DNA from 3 places in the Pantoea phytobeneficialis genome. Region 3 is predicted to be linked to each of the others. Evidence: predicted binding sites of a transcription regulator. Region 3 holds the regulator's gene; each other region holds the start of a gene.

What was found. The regulator PurR, encoded in region 3, represses purine synthesis genes. The targets are predictions, from matches to a motif close to CANGCAAACGTTTGCNTG.
Region 1: a site for PurR is predicted at 2,643-2,660, ahead of guaB (IMP dehydrogenase). Genes of this name have one in related genera too.
Region 2: a site for PurR is predicted at 3,882-3,899, ahead of rbsD (D-ribose pyranase). Genes of this name have one in related genera too.

Annotation. Positions count from the first base shown of each region.
Region 1 is NZ_CP024636.1:2,991,087-2,997,319, forward strand. Features, by position in the region: gene CTZ24_RS13895 (protealysin inhibitor emfourin) at 1-121, opposite strand, end outside; gene CTZ24_RS13900 (M4 family metallopeptidase) at 118-1,131, opposite strand; gene xseA (exodeoxyribonuclease VII large subunit) at 1,193-2,551, opposite strand; gene guaB (IMP dehydrogenase) at 2,722-4,188, shown strand; gene guaA (glutamine-hydrolyzing GMP synthase) at 4,261-5,841, shown strand; gene CTZ24_RS13920 (oxidoreductase) at 5,901-6,233, opposite strand, start outside.
Region 2 is NZ_CP024636.1:4,303,424-4,309,656, reverse strand. Features, by position in the region: gene kup (low affinity potassium transporter Kup) at 1-269, shown strand, start outside; gene qseC (quorum sensing histidine kinase QseC) at 288-1,619, opposite strand; gene qseB (quorum sensing response regulator transcription factor QseB) at 1,616-2,278, opposite strand; gene CTZ24_RS20070 (YgiW/YdeI family stress tolerance OB fold protein) at 2,460-2,855, shown strand; gene CTZ24_RS20065 (carbohydrate-binding protein) at 2,886-3,641, opposite strand; gene rbsD (D-ribose pyranase) at 3,913-4,332, shown strand; gene rbsA (ribose ABC transporter ATP-binding protein RbsA) at 4,340-5,848, shown strand; gene rbsC (ribose ABC transporter permease) at 5,845-6,233, shown strand, end outside.
Region 3 is NZ_CP024636.1:1,904,704-1,910,936, reverse strand. Features, by position in the region: gene rnt (ribonuclease T) at 74-742, shown strand; gene CTZ24_RS08915 (Grx4 family monothiol glutaredoxin) at 778-1,110, opposite strand; gene CTZ24_RS08910 (C40 family peptidase) at 1,474-2,259, shown strand; gene cydH (cytochrome bd-I oxidase subunit CydH) at 2,322-2,411, opposite strand; gene purR (HTH-type transcriptional repressor PurR) at 2,697-3,722, shown strand; gene punR (DNA-binding transcriptional activator PunR) at 3,719-4,630, opposite strand; gene punC (purine nucleoside transporter PunC) at 4,739-5,941, shown strand.

The DNA of each region.
Region 1 (6,233 bases), 1.1 Mb from region 3:
GTGGTTCAGGCAATTGCGCCAGGGCAAAACGGCGTTCGCCACGTAAATGTGGGATAAAAGCCAGCCCGCCTTCGCGAGCCAGTTCAATAATCGCATCATCGGTGAGTGGGGGAATGTTCACATTACACCAACCTCCTGCCATGCAGATTGAATTGCATCCGCCACCGAGCGATTAAAGCGTTTGCTGGCATGCTGGATGGTAAAGCCAGCAAAGGTGCTGAAATTCGCATCCTGCGGCAGGCTACGGTCGCATAACGTGTCGTACCATGCCTGACCCGCCAGTTCCCAGGCAAAACCGCCCAGCGCTTTGGCAGCGAGATAAAATGCCCGGTTAGGAATCCCGGAGTTGAGGTGTACGCCACCATTATCATCACGGGTTTCGATGTAATGGGCCATATCGGCAGGTTGCGGATCTTTTCCTAACATCGGATCATCATACGCCGTGCCAGGCGCTGACATGGAGCGCAGGCCGCGTCCGTTGATCCCTTTTGCCAGCAACCCTTCCCCGATGATCCAGTCGGCCTGATCGGCGGTTTGCTGCTGGTGAAATTGTTTTACCAGCGAACCGAACACATCCGACATCGACTCATTCAGCGCACCCGGCTGTGAGAAATAAACCAACCCGGCTTCGCTTTCGGTCACGCCGTGGGTTAACTCATGCGCCACTACGTCGATGGCGATGGTAAAACGATTAAAGATCTCACCATCGCCGTCACCGAACACCATTTGCTGGCCGTTCCAGAACGCGTTCTGATACTCCTTGCCGTAATGCACGGTACCGTCCAGTTTTAACCCCCGGTTATCCAGCGAGTTACGTTGATAGATTTGCCAGTAGAAATCGTAAGTGATCCCGAGATAGTCCCAGGCTTCTTCTGCTGCCACGTCACCGTTGCCAGGCTGGCCTTCCTGGCGTAACAGCGTGCCGGGCAGATTTTGCGTATGTTCGGCATCGTAAATCGCACGCACCACCTGGCCGGGTGTGGCCGCGCTGTTGGGGGAGGTGGTGCGTTTGTGTTCGGCCATCAGATGTTGAACATGGGTCAGCGTGCGGCGTGCATAATCCTGCTGTGGAGCGGAGCCATGCGCAATAATATTGCGTAACATGTAAGGTGGAATCACGCTGTAAGGCATATCAGACTCCCTGACAGATGAATGTGTCAGAAAGTATAGGCCAGGTAGGTCGTGGCGCGATTTATCGGGCGGGTTTACGAGGGGTAAGGGCGGTCACTTCACTTTCCACCCAACCATCATCCAGCCGGGTGCGTAGCAGATCGCCTTTGCTCAGCTGCTGCATTTTCTTCACCACATGGCCCTGGGTATCCGTGGTGACGCTAAAGCCACGCGCCAGGGTCGCCAACGGGCTGACCCCTTCAAGCTGTGCCGCCAGCGTGCCGAAGCGCTGACGATGCTGATTTAACTGGTTCTGCATTCCCTGTTGCAGCCGATATTGCCACTGCTGTAGCTGTTGCTGAGCACGCAAAATACGTGGCTGTGGCTGCTGTGCGTTCAGGCGTTGTAGCAGACGATCCTGTTGATGACTGGCGCTACGCAGACGCTGATCCATTGCGTCATGGAGTTTCTGCTGCAATTGCAGCAGGGCGGTGTTTTGTCGTGCCAGCCGCAGTTGCGGGTGTTGCTGCTGCAAGCGATGCAGAGTACGCGTGTAGCGGCGCTGCTGCTGCGCCAGATAGTAATCCATCGCCATTTCCAGGCGTTGCTGCTGAGATTGCAGACGGCGCAACAATTCCAGCTGATTACGGCTCACCAGCTCAGCGGCGGCTGAGGGGGTTGGCGCACGCAGGTCGGCAACAAAATCGGCGATGGTGACATCAGTTTCGTGGCCGACTGCGCTGACAATCGGCAAGCGGCTGGCAAAAATGGCGCGCGCCACGCGTTCGTCGTTGAAGCTCCACAAATCTTCCAGCGAACCGCCACCACGTCCGACAATCAGCACATCACATTCATCGCGCAGGTTTGCCAGTTCAATGGCACGCACAATCGCAGCGGGGGCATCCACTCCTTGCACCGCGGTGGGATAAATCACCACCGGCAGGGAAGGGTCACGACGGTGCAGCACGCGCAGCACATCGTGCAGCGCCGCGCCGGTTGCCGATGTGATCACCCCAACCTGGCGTGCCGGATCCGGCAACGGTTGTTTAAATTGCTGATCAAATAAACCCTCTGCCGCCAGCCGGGTTTTCAACTGTTCGAACTGCTGCTGCAACAAGCCTTCACCGGCCGGATGCATGCTTTCGATAATCAGTTGATAGTCGCCACGCGGTTCGTACAGCGTGATACTGGCACGCACCAGCACCTGCTGACCGTGCTGGGGGCGAAAGGCCACCCGACGGTTGCTGTTACGGAACATGGCACAGCGTACCTGGGCACCATCATCCTTCAGGGTGAAGTACCAGTGGCCGGATGCCGGTTGGGTAAAGTTGGATATCTCAGCACTGAGCCACACCAGGCCCATTTCATTTTCCAGCAGTTGACGCACCGTGGTATTCAGGCGGCTGACAGTAAAAATATTGGCGGTTGGCGGTAGCGACATGTGATGCAGATCAAATATCAAATCAGAGGGTTAATTAACCGATACTACATGGCTGGTACAGGGGATCAAGAGTTTTTCTGAAAAAACACTGGAGGCAACCGATTTCGGCCTGTATAATGCCGCGGCAATATTTTATCTGTTCTCATTCACCCCCAGGTTGAGATATTGCCATGCTACGAATCGCTAAAGAAGCACTCACATTTGACGACGTTCTGCTCGTTCCTGCTCATTCTACCGTTCTGCCTAACACGGCCGATCTCAGCACCCAACTGACGAAAAACATTCGTCTGAACATCCCTATGCTCTCCGCAGCGATGGACACCGTGACCGAAGCCGGTCTGGCGATCGCGCTGGCACAGGAAGGTGGTCTGGGCTTTATCCACAAAAACATGTCAATTGAGCGCCAGGCGGATGAAGTTCGCAAGGTGAAGAAACACGAAAGCGGCGTGGTCACCGAGCCACAAACCGTGCTGCCGACCACCACCCTGGCGGAAGTGAAAGAACTGACCGAGCGTAACGGCTTTGCCGGTTACCCGGTGGTTAACGCCGACAACGAATTGGTAGGTATCATCACCGGTCGTGACGTGCGTTTCGTGACCGATCTGAGCCAGCCAGTTTCTGCGGTGATGACACCGAAAGAGCGCCTGGTCACGGTGAAAGAGGGCGAAGCCCGTGACATCGTGTTGCAGAAAATGCACGAAAAACGCGTTGAGAAAGCGCTGGTGGTGGATGACAGCTTCCACCTGCTGGGCATGATCACCGTTAAAGATTTCCAGAAAGCCGAACGTAAACCTAACGCCTGTAAAGATGCGCAGGGCCGTCTGCGTGTGGGTGCGGCGGTAGGTGCCGGTGCGGGCAACGAAGAGCGTGTTGATGCGCTGGTTGCGGCAGGCGTGGACGTTCTGCTGATCGACTCCTCACACGGTCACTCTGAAGGTGTGTTGCAGCGTATCCGTGAAACTCGTGCGAAATACCCGGACCTCGAGATTATCGGCGGCAACGTTGCCACCGGTGCTGGTGCTCTGGCGCTGGCGCAGGCGGGTGTGAGCGCGGTGAAAGTGGGTATTGGCCCTGGCTCCATCTGTACTACCCGTATCGTAACCGGCGTAGGTGTTCCGCAGATCACCGCCGTTTCTGACGCGGTAGAAGCGCTGGAAGGTACCGGTATTCCGGTAATTGCTGATGGCGGTATCCGTTTCTCTGGCGACATCGCAAAAGCAATCGCAGCCGGTGCGGCGGCAGTCATGGTCGGCTCTATGCTGGCGGGTACGGAAGAATCTCCGGGTGAAATCGAGCTGTATCAGGGCCGTTCATTCAAATCCTACCGTGGCATGGGTTCGCTGGGTGCGATGTCTAAAGGTTCTTCAGACCGTTACTTCCAGACCGATAACGCCGCCGACAAACTGGTGCCGGAAGGTATCGAAGGTCGTGTAGCCTATAAAGGCCGTCTGAAAGAGATCGTGCACCAGCAGATGGGCGGTTTGCGCTCCTGTATGGGTCTGACCGGTTGTCCGACTATCGATGACCTGCGCACCAAAGCTGAATTTGTGCGTATCAGCGGCGCAGGCATTCAGGAGAGCCACGTCCATGACGTGACCATCACCAAAGAGTCGCCGAACTACCGCTTGGGTTCATAATCCCGTAAGATTTACCGCCCGGCTTTAGCCGGGCGCTTTTATTATTAAGTCCATCCCAATGGAAACGCCGCAATGACGACTGAAAATATTCATAAACATCGCATTTTGATCCTCGATTTTGGTTCTCAGTATACGCAACTGGTCGCGCGCCGCGTGCGTGAGCTGGGCGTCTACTGCGAACTCTGGGCGTGGGATGTCACCGAAGAGCAAATTCGTCAGTTCAACCCGAACGGCATCATTCTTTCTGGCGGCCCGGAAAGTACCACCGAACTGAACAGCCCGCGTGCACCGGAATACGTTTTCAACGCTGGCGTGCCGGTGCTGGGCGTGTGCTATGGCATGCAGACCATGGCGATGCAGCTGGGTGGTAAAGTTGAAGGCTCCACCGAACGTGAGTTTGGTTATGCGCAGGTTGAAGTGACAACCCCGAGCGCGCTGATTCGTGACATCGAAGATGCCATCAGCGACGCAGGCAAACCGCTGCTGGACGTATGGATGAGCCACGGTGACAAAGTGACTGCCATCCCGGCTGACTTCGTTACCGTCGCCAGCACCGAAACCTGTCCGTTTGCCATCATGGCCAACGAAGAGAAGCGTTTTTACGGCGTGCAGTTCCACCCGGAAGTGACTCACACCCGTCAGGGTCTGCGTATGCTGGAGCGCTTTGTGCGCGATATCTGCGGCTGTGAAGCGCTGTGGACCCCGGCAAAAATCATCGAAGATGCGGTTGAGCGTATTCGCGAGCAGGTTGGCGAAGACAAAGTCATCCTTGGCCTGTCTGGCGGCGTGGATTCTTCCGTCACTGCGATGCTGCTGCACCGCGCGATTGGTGACCGTCTGACCTGTGTATTCGTCGACAACGGCCTGCTGCGTTTGAACGAAGCTGACCAGGTGCTGGAGATGTTTGGCGACCACTTCGGGCTGAACATTGTCCACGTAGCGGCGGAAACGCGTTTCCTTGAAGCGCTGGCGGGTGAAAACGATCCGGAAGCCAAACGCAAAATCATCGGTCGCGTATTCGTTGAAGTCTTCGACGAAGAAGCGGGCAAACTGACTGACGTAAAATGGCTGGCGCAGGGCACCATCTATCCGGATGTGATTGAGTCTGCGGCTTCTGCCACTGGCAAAGCGCATGTCATCAAATCGCACCACAACGTCGGTGGCCTGCCGAAAGAGATGAAGTTAGGTCTGGTCGAGCCGCTGAAAGAGTTGTTCAAAGACGAAGTGCGCAAAATCGGTCTGGAGCTGGGCCTGCCATACGCCATGCTGTACCGTCACCCGTTCCCGGGTCCAGGCCTTGGCGTGCGCGTGCTGGGCGAAGTGAAGAAAGAGTATTGCGATCTGCTGCGTCGTGCCGATGCCATCTTCATTGAAGAACTGCATAAAGCTGACCTGTATAACAAAGTCAGCCAGGCGTTCACCGTGTTCCTGCCGGTCCGTTCCGTGGGTGTGATGGGCGATGGTCGTAAATACGATTGGGTAGTGTCACTGCGCGCAGTCGAAACCATCGACTTTATGACCGCACATTGGGCGCACCTGCCGTATGACTTCCTTGGCCGTGTCTCCAACCGCATCATCAACGAAGTGAACGGTATTTCACGCGTGGTTTATGATATTTCGGGTAAACCACCGGCAACCATTGAGTGGGAATAATCCCCGCTCCAGTTGCATAATCATCCTGAGCCCGCATTATTGCGGGCTTTTTTGTTTCATCAACCCGGTCCGTCACTGCCCGCCGCCAGCAGCGGCACCACCACATCGCTAATCGGGGTAGCGATACTGTGGACACGGCCATAGCGCTGTACGACGCCGTTGCGGATGTCCCATTCCAGCGGGCGATCGGCCTGGCGATCCGCCAGAATCGAGGTGCCTAAATCCACCGGTGCACGATGGAAGCCATCGACAATTTCCTGTGGCACCGCATCACTCAGATTCGCGCCTTCTGCGCGTGCTACCGTCAGACATTCGCGCAGATACGCCAGCGCCAGTTCAGTGATATCAGGACGCGAAAACATTCCGGCACGACGATTTGCCAGCACCATCAA
Region 2 (6,233 bases), 1.9 Mb from region 3:
GGCGCGTGGTAGCCAGCTACGGCTGGCGTGAAACGCCTAATGTGGAAGAGATTTTCCATCGTTGTGGGCTGGAAGGGCTGAACTGCCGCATGATGGAAACCTCGTTCTTTATGTCACATGAATCGCTGATAATTGGCGATCGTCCGTGGTATCTGCGTCTGCGCGGTAAGTTGTTCCTCGCCCTGCAACGCAATGCGCTGCGCGCACCGGATCAGTTTGAAATCCCTCCTAATCGGGTGATTGAGCTGGGAACCCAGGTCGAAATTTAATGTTGTTGTGCGCGTCCGTTACCAGCTTAGCGTGACGCGCAACCCCCCTGCTTCTCTCTGACTGAATGCTACGCGGATAGCGTGCAGTTGCGCGATATTCTTCACAATCGACAGCCCCAGCCCACTGCCGGTTTGCGTTTGTCCCGGAGGACGCCAGAAACGTTCGCCCAGGCGTGTTAATGCCTCATCACTTACCCCTGGGCCATTATCATCGATAGTCAGGGTTCGAGCGGTCAGGTTCACCGTTACCTGCCCTCCGTCAGGGGTATAACGCAGCGCGTTATCCAGCAGATTGCGCAGCATTAAAGCCAGCAGAAGCTGATGACCGTTCATCACCGGTTGGAATGTCGTGTGTAACTGCAAATCGATATGTTTCTGTTCAGCCTGGGGAAAATGCTCGGCTAACACGCTTTGCAGCAGCGGGGCCAGGGCGGTTGGCTGGAATTCACTGCGCAGATCATCCGCCTCCACTCTGGAGAGCGTCAGCAGTTGATCCACCAGCCGGGTGGCACGCAGGATCCCGGTATCCAGTTGTTGTAGCGCCCGTTTGCGTACGATCTCATCGTCATCTGCCAGTTGGATCACTTCACTCTGCACCCGCAGCGCCGCCAGTGGGCTGCGCAACTCATGAGCTGCATCGGAGGTGAAGCGGCGTTCACGCTGCACCAGATCCGCCATGCGGCTGAACAAACCATTCAATGCCAGTACCAGCGGTTGGACTTCTTTTGGCAGGCGCGCCAGGGGTAACGGTGTGTCATCATCGGCTGCGCGCTGGTGGAGTGAGGCGGTGAGGCGTTTTAACGGGCGCAGTTCAAACCACACCAGCGCCAGCAGCAGTGCCAGCATAAAAGGCAGTGCAATCAGCCACGGCACAATGCTGCTTTGTGCCAAATCGCTGGTCATATCGTCGCGGTAATCCCACTCCTGTCCCACCACTACGCGATAGCGTTGATCGGGTGACGTCAGCCACAGCAGACGCCAACTGTCATCATCACCGCGCAGGTGTCCATTGCGAAAACCATCGCGTCCATCCGCAAACTGCAAATCACGACCCTTTTCGCCATCATTGAGCAGCAACTTGCCATCACCACTAAAAATGGCGAAAGCCAGCGCGTCATCATCCTGTTTACCGCGATGATGGTTCAGTAATGCCTTGTTTTTCGGCAGAGTGACGTTTTGCAGCGTGGCGGGTTCGAGCGCCAGCAGGCGCTTGGCAAACAGCATTTGCTGGGTATCAAACAGTTCATTGACGGTTTCGCGTGTCTGATGCCAGGCGCTCAGGCTGGCGCTGCCCCAGCACAGCATGATCAACAAGATAAAACCGATGGCGAGCCGCAGGAACAGACTCATTCTGCCGCTCCCAACGTATAACCGACGCCATGCACGGTACGGATAAACTGGCTGCCGAGCTTTTTACGCAGATGATGGATATGCACCTCGACAGCATTGCTGGAGACATCGTCATCCCAGCTATAGAGTTTTTCCTCCAGCTGGCTGCGTGTCAGGACCCGGCCGGGATTACGCAGGAACAGTTCCAGCAACGCCAGTTCACGGCTTTTCAGGGGGAGCGGTTCGCCAGCAACCAGTACGCTGTGGCTGGCAGGAGACATTACCACCTTGCCATGACGCAGCTCCGGCTGTAGCTGACCATGACGCCGACGAATCAGTGCCTCCAGGCGTGCAGCTACTTCGGTCAGGGCAAAAGGTTTGCCAAGATAGTCATCCGCGCCCAGTTGCAAACCCTGAACCCGCTGATCGAGCGCATCGCGTGCTGTGAGGATCAATACCGGTACATCCTGACCTTGCTGACGCCATTGGCGCAGAATATCGAGTCCATCTCGTTCCGGCAGTGACAAATCCAGAATCACTGCATCCCAGGGGGCGGAGTTCAACGCCTGAAATCCAGCTTCACCTGAAACCAGCCAGTCCACGCTGAAACCGAGTTTGGTCAGGCCGACTTTGAGGCCGTCGCCAATCAAGGTGTCGTCTTCAATCAATAAAATCCGCATGTATGCGCCTCCCTTTAGCCTGGAGTTATACGAAGCAGAAGCGTTCATGTACAGGAGAAATCACGACATTTGACCTGATTTTCACGAATTTTAATAAATTGATCGGCCTTAAGATCCTGTTAAGAACCTTATGTTGAAATAGCCCCCGTATTCCGCACATTCATGGAGAAGAGGTGAAAATATGAAAAAGCATGCAGCACTTTTCGCAATCGTTGCACTGGCTTCCATGCCGGTTCTGGCGGCACAGCAGGGTGGATTTGTTGACCCGAATGCGCCGGCGGTACAAAGTCACTCCGGTGGCTTTCAGGCTGGTAACACCAGTGTCGTGACGGTTAAGCAGGCTGAGGAGATGAAGGACGATAGCTGGATCACCGTGCGTGGTTATCTGGATAAGCAAATCGGCAAAGAGGATTATCTGTTCCGCGATGATACCGGCACCATGAAGGTCGAAATCGATCACAAACGCTGGGACGGGCAAACCATTTCGCCAAAAGATCGCGTTGAGTTAACCGGTGAGTTGGATAAGGATTTCAACGCCATTGAACTGGACGTGAAACAGGTCAGAAAACTCCCCTGATAATCTGGCGGGGCTGCTCCGGCAGCCCGCTTATAATTCCAGCCAGACGGAATGTTCTCCTGGCGTATTCCCCTGCGTCCAGTACGCCGCTTTCCAGGCTTTTCCCTGCCAGCTGACTTTATCTTTGCGGGAATAAGACATTGATTTGTTCCATTCCCGCAGCTGCTCCGGATCTGCAAACTTCCAGCCTGCGCCATTAGCGGGTGTAGATTGTGTCCATTTTGTCGCGATGTACTTAATCCCGGCGAAGGTGACCTTATCTCCCGCCATATAAGTGTTTTCTTCACCCCAGTCGGGAAATTCAGTGGGTTTAGCCAGATTTTCCTCAACGGATGAATACAACGGGGAAATGGCGGTCATGGTGACTTGCCGGGTATCGGTGTTGCCATCTTTGTCCGTTACGCTGACTTCATAAACTGCAATGCCGGTATGGTTTGCCGGGACCAGCGCTGTTGCTTTCGCCTGATTAACCTCGGTTCTCCATCCTCCCCCCGGTTTTTCCTGCAACCAGAAGACACCCTTTCCTTCTGCTACTCGCCAACGGAAAGAGACAGCATTCTGACTTGCAGAAGCATCCAGTTCATACAGGACGGATTCTTCTGCTGAACTTGTAACACTAAAATCGGCAGAAGCGATGGCGACAGGGCTTGTTGTGGCGTAATTGGGTGTTATGTCCCCCTCATTGGCATAAGCGGCGGCCACCAGTGAAACGGTAATCAGGCTGGTGAGTGCTTTTAATTTAAAATCCATTAGCTTCGATCCTTCGATTCCTGCGTTGTTATCCATGACAAATACACATTTCGTTACCTCTGAAAAAACTTAACATAAGGATGAGAAGGGAATTTCTTCTGACTGCGTGGGGTATTTCTCTTCTTCATTGTGAAAATTCTTATGCTGTTGTCAGCGGAGGTTGATTTATTCCTCGCCTAACTCAAATATTTTCTGGCACAAGCGAAACGTTTCGATGGTGATCACATTTCCGTGATGCCGCCATTGAGTTGCTATGCATTTTTTATACACTCCGGTCAGCGAAACGTTTCGCTGTGGAGTGGAAGAAATGAAAAAAGGTCGCTTGTTAAACGCTGAAATCTCTCATGTGATTGCCCGTCTGGGACACACGGATACGCTGACGATTGCCGATGCGGGTTTACCCATTCCTGTGGGGCCGCAACGTATTGATCTGGCGCTGACGCCGGGTACGCCCGAGTTTTTACAGGTTGTTGAGGTGGTCACTCAGGAGATGCAGGTTGAGAGCGCCCTGATGGCGGAAGAGATTAAGCAGTTCAACCCGCAGCTCCATAGCGCACTGCTCGCCGTGCTCGATGCCTTGCAGCGACACCAGGGAAATACCATCGCTATTCGTTACACCAGTCATGAACAGTTCAAACAACAGACTCAGCGTAGTCAGGCGGTCATTCGCAGCGGAGAGTGCTCTCCGTATGCGAATGTCATCCTGAGCGCGGGCGTTACCTTCTGAGGCCGCTATGCAACCGTTATTGCAACTCAAAGGGATTGAAAAGTCATTTCCCGGTGTGAAAGCGCTGAAAGGGGCTTCACTGGCCGTCTGGCCTGGTCGGGTGATGGCGCTGGTGGGAGAAAATGGTGCCGGTAAATCCACCATGATGAAAGTGCTGACCGGTATTTACAGCATGGATGCCGGATCGCTGCATTGGCTGGGTAAAGAAACCACGTTCTCCGGGCCAAAAGCGTCTCAGGAAGCGGGCATTGGCATCATTCATCAGGAACTTAACCTGATCCCGCAATTGACGGTGGCGGAGAACATCTTCCTTGGCCGCGAATTTGTGAACCGTTTTGGCCGCATTGAGTGGAAAAAGATGTATGCCGAGGCGGATGCGCTGTTAGCGCGTCTGAACCTGCGTTTTAACAGCCATAAGCTGGTGGGTGATTTGTCGATTGGCGACCAGCAGATGGTGGAGATCGCTAAGGTTCTCAGCTTTCAGTCGCGCGTCATCATCATGGATGAGCCGACGGATGCGCTGACCGATACCGAAACCCTGTCATTGTTCCGCGTGATCAATGAGTTGAAAGCGCAGGGTTGCGGCATTGTCTACATTTCCCACCGCATGAAAGAGATCTTTGAGATTTGCGATGACGTCACGGTGTTCCGTGACGGTCAGTTTATTGCCGAACGTCCAGTCAGCGAGCTGAGTGAAGAGAGCCTGATTGAGATGATGGTCGGACGCAAGCTGGAAGAACAATACCCGCATCTTGACCAGGCTCCGGGTGCCGTGCGTTTGCAGATGGAAAACCTGAGCGGACCGGGAGTACATGACGTTAGCTTTAACCTGCGTAAAGGCGAAATTCTGGGCGTTTCCGGCCTGATGGGCGCGGGGCGTACCGAACTGATGAAGCTGTTATATGGCGCACTGCCACGTAGCGGCGGAAAAGTCACGCTGGATGGTCGTGATGTGGTGACGCATGCGCCACAGGATGGTCTGGCAAATGGCATCGTCTATATCTCCGAAGACCGCAAACGCGACGGTCTGGTGCTGGGCATGTCGGTAAAAGAAAACATGTCCCTGACCGCGCTGCGCTACTTCAGTCGGGGTAATGGCAGCCTGAAACACGCGGAAGAACAGTTGGCGGTGGGCGATTTTATCCGCCTGTTCAATGTGAAAACCCCGTCGATGGAGCAGCCGATCGGCCTGCTTTCTGGCGGTAATCAGCAAAAAGTGGCGATTGCCCGTGGGCTGATGACGCGACCGAATGTCTTGATCCTTGATGAACCGACGCGCGGTGTGGACGTTGGGGCAAAAAAAGAGATTTATCAGTTAATTAACCAGTTTAAAGCCGATGGGCTGAGCATCATCCTGGTGTCGTCCGAAATGCCGGAAGTTCTGGGCATGAGCGATCGCATTCTGGTGATGCATGAAGGCCATCTGAGTGGCGAATTTACCCGTGAGCAGGCTACCCAGGAATCCCTGATGGCAGCGGCAGTCGGTAAGCAACACAGCGAGGAGTTAGTTGTATGAGTACCCAAACCTTACCCGCCAGCCGTCGCTGGTTCAGCAAAGCCTGGTTGCTGGAGCAAAAATCGCTGATTGCGCTGATTGTGCTGATCGCCGTGGTCGCCAGCCTAAGCCCGAATTTCTTCACCGTCGCCAACTTGTTCAACATCCTGCAACAGACCTCGGTCAACGCCATTATGGCGGTGGGAATGACGCTGGTGATCCTGACCTCTGGTATCGATCTGTCCGTTGGCTCGCTGCTGGCGTTGACCGGCGCGGTGGCCGCCTCGATTGTGGGGCACGAAGTTAATGCGCTGGTGGCGGTAGCGGCTGCGCTGGCATTGGGTGCCTTGATTGGCGGCATCACCGGCACCATTGTGGCACGCGGCAAAGTGCAGGCGTTTATCGC
Region 3 (6,233 bases):
CACCTCTCCTGCTGCACCCTCCCGCAATTTTTGCCATAATGCGCGCTGCCCCATTTATTGCTATGAGATCCTGATGTCTGAATCGAACGCCTTAAACGCTCTCCATCAACGCTTTCGCGGCTTTTATCCCGTGGTGATCGACGTCGAAACTGCCGGTTTTAATGCCAAAACCGATGCCCTGTTAGAAATTGCCGCCACTACTCTGAAGATGGATGATGACGGCTGGCTGCATTGTGATGAGACGCTTCATTTCAACGTTGAACCTTTTGAAGGCGCGATTCTTAACCCGGAAGCACTGGCATTTACCGGGATTGATCCCAGCAACCCGTTGCGTGGCGCAGTGAGCGAGTATGATGCGCTGCATGCCATTTTTAAGATGGTGCGCAAAGGGATGAAAGACAGCCATTGTAATCGTGCGATTATCGTGGCGCACAATGCCACCTTTGATCACAACTTCCTGATGGCGGCTGCGGAACGCGTGAGTCTGAAGCGTAATCCATTCCATCCGTTTGCCACTTTCGACACTGCGGCATTAAGTGGATTGGTATTGGGTCAGACGGTGCTGGCAAAAGCCTGTAAAGCGGCAGGGATGGATTTTGATAGCACCCAGGCGCATTCCGCCCTGTACGATACCGAACAAACCGCCATCCTGTTTTGCGAGTTAGTGAACCGTTGGAAACGTCTGGGGGGCTGGCCACTGGCGTTCAGTGACGAACTGTCGGAAGAAGACTCCGCCGAGTGACCAAAAGAAAGGCCGACGACTGTCGGCCTTAACGCTTATTCTGCTTCTTTATACTTCTCAGCAGTTTCTTTAATCAGCGGCTGAAGTTCACCACGCTGGAACATCTCGACGATGATGTCGCAACCACCGACCAGCTCGCCATCAACCCACAACTGTGGGAAGGTCGGCCAGTTGGCATATTTTGGCAACTCGGCACGAATATCCGGGTTTTGCAGGATATCAACATACGCGAAGCGCTCACCACAGGCAGACAGAGCCTGTACCGCTTGTGCAGAGAAACCGCAGCTTGGCAGTTTCGGCGAACCTTTCATGTACAGCAGGATCGGGTTTTCTGCGATCTGGCGCTGGATTTTCTCAACAGTACTCATTTTTGCCTTCCTTAATTCCTCACTTCGTGTTTGTTTATTGTAGCGATTTCACCCCCGCACTAAAACGGGATTTTGCGGTTCAGGCACATCAATCGCCATGTTTGTTAAGTTCCGGTGCCATAAATAACATTTTCATATCATGATTAAGCATGAACCGATTAATAATTAGCAATATATCTGCTGGGTTAACCAGCTGAAATCGCTCATTTTTGCCCCATATCAACTCTGCTAACACATTAATAGAAAAATGCCTTACCTTTTAGAAAAAAACTGGATTAGAATCATCTCGGTGCTGATCGTTGATCAGATTTTTCTAACATAGCTGCGGGCTGTTTCTTCAGACTGCTTAACCTGTACCGGACTATGCGTTTACTCATTACGCTTTTTATGCTGGCTTTCGCCCAACTGTTTTTTAATGTGGCTTCTGCGTCACCGCATGCGCCCATCAATGCCAGTTTGCATAACGCTGAGAAAAAAAGTGCGCGCGAAGATGAGCGTCGCAAGCGACGTCCGGTAAAAACCAGCACCAAAAAATCCCGTCTTGCTACCAGTGTTCAGAAGCTAAAGCTGAAAAAACAGCCGAAAATGGAAACGGCGCTGCATAAAACCCGCAGCAAGAAAGCCCTGCTGAAATCACCGTCAAAAAAATATGGTCACCAACGTCTGGCAAAGAGAAGCGCGAAGCAGGACGATGACCGCGATTTGACCACCATCAAGATGAGCAATTCTCACCGTCAGCGCTATCAGAAAGCACGCGAAACCGCGATGAACAAGCTGATGGGGCAGATTGGTAAACCATACCAATGGGGTGGCACTTCACCGCATACCGGTTTCGATTGCAGCGGTCTGGTGTGGTACGCCTACAAAGACCTGGTCAAATATAAATTCCCGCGCACCGCCAACGAAATGTATCACCTGCGGGATGCGGCACCGATTAAGCGCGATATGCTGGAGAAAGGGGATTTGGTGTTCTTCCGCATCAATAATCGCGGCACTGCCGATCATGTCGGTGTTTATCTTGGTAATGGCAAATTTATCCAGTCGCCTCGTACCGGTAAAGATATTCAAATCAGTGCATTGGGTGAGGATTACTGGCTGAAACACTACGTCGGGGCACGCCGTATGATGACCCCCAAAACTATCCGCTAAAAAACGCCCGATACCCGATAAAACAACAAGCCGGACCCTGATTTTCAGGTCCGGCTTTTTTATTAATGAAGGATCGCGGTGAAGCTGAACACGATAATCATTAGTAGCGCGCCCACAGTGGTAAACAGCGCCAGTTTCAGGTCTGTACTCATCACAACTCCTTAGTCACAATAAATGAAGGGTTATCGTAATTTTCTCACAGCCTCCGGCAAAAATCTCGTCTTATCCGCGCCAGCTTGCTAGAATCGCCGCCTTTCGTTGCGCAACAGATTTTGCGCACGCTGTGTTTGCGGCAAGTTAAAGCGTTATTGACCAGGTGTTAATGTCTTTTTCTTCGCCATTCGCCCCGAAAATCGGGGCGCAAAACCATTAGCAGACGCAAACGTTTAACAATATACTTATCAGTTAGTTGCGATAAGCCCGGGAGTACCATTTTCATGGCAACAATTAAAGATGTGGCGAAACGCGCCGGTGTCTCCACCACCACGGTTTCGCATGTCATCAACAAAACGCGTTTTGTCGCGGAAGAGACGCGTAACGCCGTATGGGAAGCGATCAAAGAGCTGCATTACTCGCCCAGCGCCGTGGCGCGCAGCCTGAAAGTCAACCACACCAAAACGCTGGGGCTGCTGGCCACCTCCAGTGAAGCCCCCTATTTTGCCGAGATTATCGAGGCGGTGGAAAATCACTGTTTCGATCGCGGCTACACGCTGATCCTGGGCAATGCGCATAACGACCTGCAAAAACAGCGCGCATATCTGTCGATGATGGCGCAGAAGCGTGTCGATGGCCTGTTGGTGATGTGTTCAGAATACCCTGACGACCTGCTGACCATGCTGGAAGAGAACCGTAATATCCCGATGGTGGTGATGGACTGGGGCGCATCGCGTGGCGATTTTACCGATACGGTGCAGGACAATGCGTTTCAGGGCGGCTATCTCGCCGGGCGTTACCTGATTGAACGCGGTCATCGTGACATTGGTGCCATCCCCGGACAAATGGAGCGCAACACCGGCGGTGGCCGCCATGCCGGTTTCATGCAGGCGCTAAATGAGGCAGGCATCACCGTGCGGCCCGAGTGGATTGTGCAGGGCGATTTTGAACCGGAATCCGGTTATCAGGCGATGCAGCAGATCCTCAATCAGAAGCAACGCCCGACTGCTGTGTTCTGCGGTGGCGATATCATGGCGATGGGCGCGATCTGTGCTGCGGATGAAATGGGTCTGCGGGTCCCGCAGGATATCTCAGTGATCGGCTATGACAACGTGCGCAACGCACGTTATTTCACGCCGGCGCTGACCACCGTTCATCAACCCAAAGCTCAGTTAGGTGAAAAAGCGTTGGAAATGCTGCTGGATCGTATCACCAGCAAACGTGAAGAACCGCAAACCATTGAAGTTCAGCCAACGCTAATTGAACGCCGTTCAGTCGCTGACGGCCCGTTCCGCGACTACCGCCGCTAGGTTTCCGTTTCGCTCAACCATTCATAGTTGAGCGTTTCGGCATCGCCGAGATAACTCAGCAACCAACCCAGAGCTGGCGAGTTCCGTTGTTCCGACCAACTGACGCAGCATGGGCTATCCGGGAACGGCGTGGGTAACGGTAACTCGGTTAATGCTCCGCTATCCAGTAATGGCCGGGCTAAATGGCCCGGCACCATCCCCACGCAAAGTCCCGCCAGCAGGCAGTCGACGCCGGTTTCCCATTCCGGCACCACCAGCCGGCGTTGATTATCCAACGTCCAGGTCATGCGCCGCGGCAACGCCCGCGAAGTGTCTTCCAGCACCAGAGAAGGCCAGGCCCGCAACGTCTCGTCATCCAACAAGGTACTTTTTGCCAACGGATGATCGGGGCTGACCACGCAGCGCCAGTTCAACGCGCCCATATCCTGAAAGGCAAAACGCCCACCGACCGGGATCGCCTGAGTGGCCCCAATCGCTACATCGACCCGCCCATCGGCCAGTGCATCCCAGACACCATTAAACACTTCATAACTGATAATCAGCTCCATGTCGGGAAAGTGGCGGTAGAAATCCTTCACCAGTTGTCGGGTGCGATGAGGTTTAACGATGCAATCCACCGCGATACTCAGCTGACCACGCCAGCCATTTGCCAACTGCTGGCACTGCCGCCGCGTCGCCAGCATTTTTTTGATAACACTACGCCCTTCCCGGACAAAATGCTCCCCGGCTGCCGTCAGCACCACTTCCCGATGCTGACGTTCGAACAACGGCACCGCCAGCCAGGTTTCGAGCTGCCGTACCGTGTAGCTGATGGCAGAAGGCACCCGATGTAACTCTTGTGCTGCCGCACTAAAACTACCGCTGCGGGCCACCGCATCTACCACTTCAAGCGCATATTCAGACCACATATTTTTGCCTGCAAATTTTTTGATAGCACCGCGCAAATATTAGCGTTTCACAAAACCTGGTGCACGCTTTTACACTCCTCCGCGTTTTCCTGTCTAAAGAGAATTACCATGTTGTCATCAAAAGGATTTCTGCCTTATCTTGCTTTACTCAGCATGCTGGGCTTTCTTGCTACGGATATGTACCTGCCGGCATTCGGTGCCATGCAGCAGGATTTTGCTACCGCCCCCGGTACCATCAGCGCCAGTCTGAGTCTGTTCCTTGGTGGTTTTGCCTGTGCGCAGGTCTTCTGGGGACCGCTGTCAGATCGCTTCGGACGTAAACCGGTTCTGCTGGCGGGATTAGCGATTTTTGCCCTGGGTTGTCTGGGCATGCTGTGGGTGAGCGACGTCCGTTTGATGCTGGCGCTGCGCTTTGTGCAGGCGCTGGGTGTTTGCGCTGCCGCTGTTAGCTGGCAGGCGCTGGTGGTGGATCGTTATCCGCAAAACCAGGCCAACAAAGTTTTTGCAACCATTATGCCGCTGGTCGCCTTGTCTCCGGCGCTCGCCCCGTTACTCGGTGCCTGGCTGATGGGCCATTTTCACTGGCGTAGTATCTTTCTGCTGCTGACACTGATAACCCTGGTGTTGCTTATTGGCACCCTGCGTCTGGCGAATCCCGTACGAGCCGACACCATGCGAGCGCCGCAGCCTGGCTGGCTGACGCTGCTGGTATCGCGTACTTATAGCGGCAACGTATTGATCTACTCTGCCTGTTCCGCCAGCTTTTTTGCCTGGTTGACCGGCTCGCCCTTTATCCTCGCCGATGCCGGTTTATCACCGGCAGATATTGGCCTGAGTTATGTGCCGCAAACTATCGCCTTCCTGATCGGTGGATTTGGCTGCCGCGCGCTGCTGAATCGTTTTCAGGGGAAACAACTGCTGCCGTGGTTACTGGTGATCTACAGCCTGAGCATTCTTAGCCTGTTTGCGGTTACGCAGCTTTCCGCCCCCGCGCTGTGGGCATTGCTGTTGCCGTTCTGTGGTATGGCGCTGGCAAATGGGGCTATCTATCCGATTGTGGTCGCCAGTGCCCTGCTGCCCTTCCCCCAGGCAACAGGCAAAGCTGCTTCATTGCAAAATTTGCTACAACTCGGATTATGTTTTGTCGCCAGCCTGGTCGTTTCCGCTGGATTACAACAAGCGCTGCATAGCACCAGCCTCGTGATGCTCGCTACCGTTGCACTCGCCTGGGCCGGTTTCGGTTGGCAACGTACGGCAAACGCACAAAGTGATGTTGCTCACAACTCCTTAGCCTGCGAAGATAATCACTGACGCAACAACTTTAGTTAGCATCCTAACGATAAGTCGTTGAATATTGACCCACGTAAGCATATACTGCGTGGGTCAGCAATTCTGTAACAAATCAATAACATGAATGTATTACTATTAAGCGACTCTGTCGCTGGGATGGCGTCTGCACGATATTCTCCCCTGTGTTGTGCCAGACATTTCTATTCAGATTCATACCTCTGTAAAACGTCGGATATCTGGCGCACGGATTTTCCGTGAGTTCTCTCACAAGCCTGGAGAAATTGACTATTCTTTTCTCAGGTTGAAATCGGAA